DNA from 2 places in the Achromobacter xylosoxidans genome. Region 1 is predicted to be linked to the other one. Evidence: predicted binding sites of a transcription regulator. Region 1 holds the regulator's gene; the other holds the start of a gene.
What was found. The regulator NrdR, encoded in region 1, represses ribonucleotide reductase genes. The targets are predictions, from matches to a motif close to CACNANATNTNGTG.
Positions count from the first base shown of each region.

Region 1 (3,411 bases):
GGTACGCAGCTCACCAACAAGTACGCCGAAGGCTACCCGGGCAAGCGCTACTACGGCGGTTGCGAATACGTGGACGTGGTCGAGCAGCTGGCCATCGACCGCCTGAAGCAGATCTTCGGCGCCGAAGCCGCCAACGTGCAGCCCAACTCGGGTTCGCAAGCTAACCAGGGCGTGTACATGGCCGTCCTGAAGCCGGGCGACACCGTGCTGGGCATGAGCCTGGCCGAAGGCGGCCACCTGACGCACGGCGCGTCGGTCAACGCTTCGGGCAAGCTGTACAACTTCATCTCCTACGGCCTGGACGAAAACGAAGTCCTGAACTATGACCAGGTCGAGCAACTGGCCAAGGAGCACAAGCCCAAGCTGATCGTGGCTGGCGCCTCCGCCTATGCCCTGCACATCGACTTCGAGCGCATGGCCCGCATCGCCCGTGAAAACGGCGCGCTGTTCATGGTCGACATCGCCCACTACGCCGGCCTGGTCGCCGGCGGCGCCTACCCCAACCCGGTGCCGCACGCCGACTTCGTCACCTCGACCACGCACAAGTCGCTGCGCGGCCCGCGCGGCGGCGTCATCATGATGAAGGCCGAGCACGAGAAGATCATCAACTCGGCAATCTTCCCCGGCATCCAGGGCGGTCCGCTGATGCACGTCATCGCCGGCAAGGCCGTGGCTTTCAAGGAAGCGCTGGAGCCCGCCTTCAAGGACTACGCGCAGCAAGTGGTCAAGAACGCCAAGGTGCTGGCCGACACGCTGGTCAAGCGCGGCCTGCGCATCGTTTCCGGCCGCACCGAAAGCCACGTCATGCTGGTGGACCTGCGCTCCAAGGGCATCACGGGCAAGGAAGCGGAAGCCGTGCTGGGCCAGGCCCACATCACGGTCAACAAGAACGCCATCCCGAACGATCCGGAAAAGCCTTTCGTGACCAGCGGCATCCGCCTGGGCACGCCGGCCATGACCACGCGCGGCTTCACCGAAGCGGAAGCCGAGCTGACCGCCAACCTGATCGCCGACGTGCTGGACAACCCGCGCGACGAAGCCAACATCGCCGCCGTGCGTGCCCGTGTCAACGAACTGACCTCGCGCCTGCCGGTCTACGGCAAGAAGTAAGCGAGCATCCCTGCGGCGGGCTGTGGCCCGGCCGCAGCGGTCTACCAGGGACGGCCCCGCAAGGCGCCGTCCCTTTGTTTTCAGGCGGCCGGCGCCGTCCTGGTAAAAAATACGGGGGCGGATTAGCCCGTATTGGCGCTGGCGGCTGGACGCCTCGTTACAATATGCTCAAATATTGCCCCCTCAGTGCCTTTAGGGATCACACATGCGGTGTCCATTTTGCGGCAATGCCGAAACGCAGGTCGTAGACAGCCGGGTCTCCGAAGAAGGCGACGCCATACGCCGTCGCCGTCGCTGCCTGTCCTGTGACAAGCGCTTCACCACTTATGAGCGGGTGGAGCTGGCCATGCCCTCCATCGTCAAGCGCAACGGCAGCCGCAGCGACTACGATCCCGGCAAGCTGCGCGCCAGCCTGAGCCTGGCGCTGCGCAAGCGCCCCGTCAGCACGGAAGATGTCGACGCCGCGGTCGCGCGCATCGAAGAACAGCTGCTGGCCAGCGGACTGCGTGAAGTGCCCAGCGAACACATCGGTGAGCTCGTCATGAACGAACTGCGCAAGCTCGACAAGGTCGCGTACGTGCGCTTCGCTTCGGTCTACAAGAGTTTCGAGGACATCGGCGAATTCGTCGAAGCCATCCGCGAGATGCAGGGGCCGCTGTTGCCGGGCAAGCTGCGCAAGGACTAGCAGGGCTGCGGTTCAGCCGATGCTGGAAAATGACGGCGCTGCGGCGCCGTCATTGCATGGTGGGAGCCGCACGCGCCAGGCTGGGCGTTAGCGGCTGGAACTTGCGCCACACGCGGCGCATGTGCTGCGCCGAGCCGAATCCCGACTTTTCCGCCACGCGCTCCAGGTCCAGCCGGGTATCGCGCAGCAGGTCGCGCGCCAGCGCCACGCGTATCTGATATAGGTAGTCCATCGGCGTGCAGCCTGCGTGTTCGCGGAACAGCCGCGTCAGATGGCGCGCGCTGGTGTGTGCCTGGTCCGCCAGCGATTGCGCCGACCAGGGCGCCGCCGGATCGCGGATGACCGCGTCCTGCACCCGGTGCACGCCCGGATGCATGTGGCTGCGATGGTCCAGCCAGGGCGACAGCGTGGAATCCGTGCCGGCGCGCCGCTGGTAGACCACCATGTCGCGCGCCGTTTCGCTGGCTACGCGCGGCCCGCAATGGCGCGACACCATGTGCAGCGCCAGGTCGATGCCGGCCGTGATGCCGGCGCTGCTGACCAGCTTGCCGTCCTCGACGAAGATGCGGTTGTCATGCAGCCGCGCGCTCGGGTCGATGTTGGCCAGCTGTTCCAGGCAGGTGTGGTGGGTGGTGCAGTCGCGCTGCCGCGTCAGGCCGGCGGCGGCGGCGAACAGGGCGCCGGCGCATACCGTCATCAGCGTGAAGCCGTCCGCGGGATGGCGGACGGCCAGCCAGTCGATGATGGCGCGCGAGTCGGGGTCGTCCAGGCGCGTGGGTTTGCCCACCACGCCTGAAATGATGACCAGGGCCTCGGGCGGCAGACTGGCCGGCAGGGCCTGGATATGCGCCAGGTGCAGGCCGGGCAGGCCGCTTTCGACCTCCCGGGACGGGCCGCAGAAATGCTGTTCAAAGGCGCCCGGAACCAGCTTGTTGGCCACGCGGAAGGCCTCCGCGGGGCCTGCCACGTCCAGCAGCACCACGCCCCGCGTCAGCACGAAATACACCGGAACCATGCGGCCCCCCGCCAGTGTCAGGCCGCCAGCGCGTCGGCCGCGCGCGCGATGCGGGCAAAACGCCCTTGCAGCACCAGTTCGGTCCGGTCGCGGATCTCGGCCGGCGTGTAGTGCTGGCCGGACGGGCTCTGCATGGCGAAGGTCAGGGTGGCGTCGGTGGGGAACACCACCTTGTAGCCCGCGTCACTGGCATGGCGCGAAGTGGTTTCGCAGCACTGTTCAGTACGGATGCCGCTGACGATGATGCCTTCGATGCCGTGCTTCACCAGCCAGTCCTGCAGGCTGGCGCCGTCCGCGTCCTTGGCATAGAGCGAGGAATGCACGGTCTTGTGGAACACGGCGGTGGGGGCGATGCGCAGTTCCTTGAGCGTCTTGACGTGGCCGGAGGCCATCGAGAAGGGGTTGGCAGGGTCGTTCGATACGCTGGTGTGGAATACCTGCAGCACCGGAATGTCGCGGGCCTGGGCCGCGTCGATCAGGGACTGGATCTGCTCCACGAACGCCGGATACTCGGCTTCATCCCAAAACGGACGTTGCCGGAATGAGTCTTGTACGTCGATGACGATCAGTGCTTGTTTCATGAACCGCGCTCCTGGAGGGC
Region 1 covers NZ_CP061008.1:6,001,987-6,005,397, reverse strand. The annotation lists gene glyA (serine hydroxymethyltransferase) at 1-1,110, shown strand, start outside; gene nrdR (transcriptional regulator NrdR) at 1,316-1,795, shown strand; gene IAG39_RS27860 (GlxA family transcriptional regulator) at 1,845-2,810, opposite strand; gene IAG39_RS27855 (cysteine hydrolase family protein) at 2,828-3,391, opposite strand.

Region 2 (3,411 bases), 2.2 Mb from region 1:
CGAGCCCATCGTGGCCCGCGGCGAACGACTGATCGGGCAGACCGCGCGCGCCATCGTCATCAACAATCCCGAAGACAGCTCCATGCGCATCGGCGTCTATGGCTGGAACGAAGACGCCGACACCTTCCGCAATCTGAGCGCCACCACGGGCATGGCGGAGTTCTCCGCCAGCGGCGAGCTGCTGCGCCTGCGGCCCGCGGGCGGCGTGCACGGCGGCGCGCCGGCGCTGACGTTCCAGGTGATGAGCGACCTGCACATGTCCAAGTTCGGCGGGCTGGGCATCAGCTGGCTGTACTTCGTCTGCGGCCTGGCGGGCGCGGCCATGATGGGCACGGGCGCCTTGCTGTTCATGGTCAAGCGCCGCGCCAAGCATGGCGGCGAGTTCGGCAGCGCCACGGCGCGCATGTACCGGCTGATAGAAGGATTGAACGTGGCCGCGCTGGCCGGATTGGCGATCGCCTGCATCAGCTACCTCTGGGCCAACCGCCTGCTGCCCGTGGCGCTGGAGAACCGCGCGCTTTGGGAACTGCGCTGCTTCTTCCTGGCGTGGGCGCTGACCCTGGCGCATGCCTGGCTGTGCAGCCCGCGCCGCGCCTGGATCTCGCAATTGGTGCTGCTGTCGGCGCTGTGCCTGCTGCTGCCGGCGCTGTCGTTCATCACATTGGGCGACCATCCTGCAGCGCAGATCGCGCGCGGCGATTGGGAGAGCGCCGGCGTCGAACTGACGTCCGTCGCATTCGGCGTACTATCGGGCTGGGCGGCCCTGCTGTTGTGGCGACGGCCCGCATCCGCGCCCGTCCGGCGCAATCCCCGCAGTGATGCAGAGGCGGCCGCATGAACACCAACGACCTGTACGCAATTTCCATGGCGCTGCTGCTGACCTATTCGGGCATGGCCTGCCTGAGCCTGGCCATGCCGCGCCACTACGACCAGGTCTGGGGACGCGATCCCTCCGCCGGCCATACCCGCGTGCTGCGCGGCGCCGGCGTGCTGCTGCTGGCGTTGGCCCTGCTGCCCTGCGTGGGCCTGTGGGGCAATACCGTGGGCGTGGTGGCATGGCTGGGCTGGCTGTCGGCGGGCGCGCTGCTCTGGGTCGGCATGCTGTCATGGGCGCCGCGTCCGGCAGCCCGTACCGCGGCGCTGGCGGTGGCAATATCCCTGGCCGGGGTCGGCATCGGCTTCTGAAGCGCAGGTTTGACGCGCATCAAGCAAGCCTGATATCCCGGCGGTGCGGGGCAATTCCTGCACCATATGTGGTGGTAGAGTTTCCACACCCTACTACATATGGTGTCAGTCATGCATATCCAGCACATCCTCAAGCGCGACGGCCGGGTCGCGGCGTTCGACCGCGACAAGATCGCCCAAGCCATGGCGGCCGCCGGCAGCAGCACGGGAGAACTGGATCTGGCGGGCGCGCAAGTCCTGACCGACACCGTCATCGCCGCACTGGAAGGCAACCCCTGCCCTGGCGTCGAGACCATCCAGAACCGCGTCGAGGAAGCCCTGGTCCAGGCAGGCCATTGGCGCACCGCGCGGGCCTACATCGTGCACCGCGAACAGCACGCCCGGCTGCGCGCGCTGCGCCACACGCTGGTGGACGTGGAAAGCGCGATGGAGGAATACCTGGACCAGCGCGACTGGCGCGTCAACGCCAACGCCAACCAGGGCTACAGCCTGGGCGGCCTGATCCTGAACGTGGCGGGCAAAGTCACCGCCAATTACTGGCTGTCCAACGTGTTCGCGCCCGAGGCGGGCCGCGCCCACCGCGAAGGCGACATCCATATCCACGACCTGGACATGCTGAGCGGCTATTGCGCCGGCTGGTCGCTGCGCCAGCTGCTGACCGAAGGCTTCAACGGCATCCCCGGCAAGGTCGAAGCCACGCCGCCGCGCCACATGTCCGCGGCCATCGGCCAGATCGTCAACTTCCTGGGCACGCTGCAGAATGAGTGGGCCGGCGCGCAGGCGTTCAGCTCCTTCGATACCTACATGGCGCCCTTCATCCGCCGCGACGCCATGACGTACGCCGACGTGAAGCAGTCCATGCAGGAACTCATCTACAACCTGAACGTGCCCAGCCGCTGGGGCACGCAGACGCCCTTCACCAACCTCACGTTCGACTGGACCTGCCCGCCGGACCTGAAGGACCAGATCCCGTACATCGGCGGCGAGGAAATGCCTTTTTCCTACGGCGACCTGCAGACCGAGATGGACATGATCAACCGCGCCTACATCGAAGTCATGATGGCTGGCGACGCCAAGGGCCGCGTGTTCACCTTCCCCATCCCCACCTACAACATCACCCCCGACTTCGACTGGGACCACCCCAACACCGAGCGCCTGTTTGAAATGACGGCGCGCTATGGCCTGCCCTATTTCCAGAACTTCCTGAATTCGGACCTGGAGCCGCACATGGTGCGCTCCATGTGCTGCCGCCTGCAGTTGGACCTGCGCGAACTGCTCAAGCGCGGCAACGGCCTGTTCGGCTCGGCCGAGCAGACGGGGTCGGTCGGCGTGGTGACGGTCAACTGCGCGCGCCTGGGCTACACCTGCCGCGGCGACGAAGCGCGGCTGATGCAGCAACTGGACCACCTGCTGGAACTGGGCCGCGACGTGCTGGAAACCAAGCGCAAGGTGGTGCAGCGCTACATCGATCAGGGCCTCTACCCCTATACCCGCCGCTATCTGGGCACCCTGCGCAATCACTTCAGCACGCTGGGCGTGAACGGCATCAACGAGATGGTCCGCAACTTCACGGCCGACGCCGAGGACATCACCACCGCCGCGGGCCACGCCCTGGCCGTGCGCCTCCTGGACCGCGTGCGCGACCGCATGACCGAGTTCCAGGAACAGACCGGCCACCTGTACAACCTGGAAGCCACGCCCGCCGAAGGCACCACCTACCGCTTCGCGCGCGAAGACAGGAAGCGCTATCCCGCCATCCTGCAAGCGGGCAGCGAGACGCAGCCCTACTACACCAACTCCAGCCAGCTGCCGGTGGGCCACACCGACGATCCTTTCCATGCGCTGGAGCTGCAGGAAACGCTGCAGGGCAAGTACACCGGCGGCACCGTGCTGCATCTGTACATGAACGAAGCCGTTTCTTCTTCCGCCGCATGCAAGCAGCTGGTGCGCCGCGCGCTGTCGAATTTCCGGCTGCCCTACATCACGGTCACGCCGACCTTCTCCATCTGCCCCAACCATGGCTATCTGGCGGGGCACCACGAGTTCTGCCCGAAATGCGATGCCGAACTGCTGGCCAAGCAAGCGGCATGCTGCACCCCGGCCTAGGGCTGTAAAGGCCAGCCCCCAGGCCGGACCGCCGGGCAGCCCGCCCGGCATCCACTCCATAAGGAACCGCCATGCAAACCTTGATCGCTCCCGAAGTCGCCACCGCTCCCGCCGCGCAAT
Region 2 covers NZ_CP061008.1:3,752,205-3,755,615, forward strand. The annotation lists gene IAG39_RS17430 (PepSY-associated TM helix domain-containing protein) at 1-838, shown strand, start outside; gene IAG39_RS17435 (DUF3325 domain-containing protein) at 835-1,185, shown strand; gene IAG39_RS17440 (ribonucleoside triphosphate reductase) at 1,297-3,291, shown strand; gene nrdD (anaerobic ribonucleoside-triphosphate reductase) at 3,363-3,411, shown strand, end outside.
Region 2: the regulator NrdR is predicted to act here: its motif matches at 1,277-1,290, upstream of IAG39_RS17440 (ribonucleoside triphosphate reductase).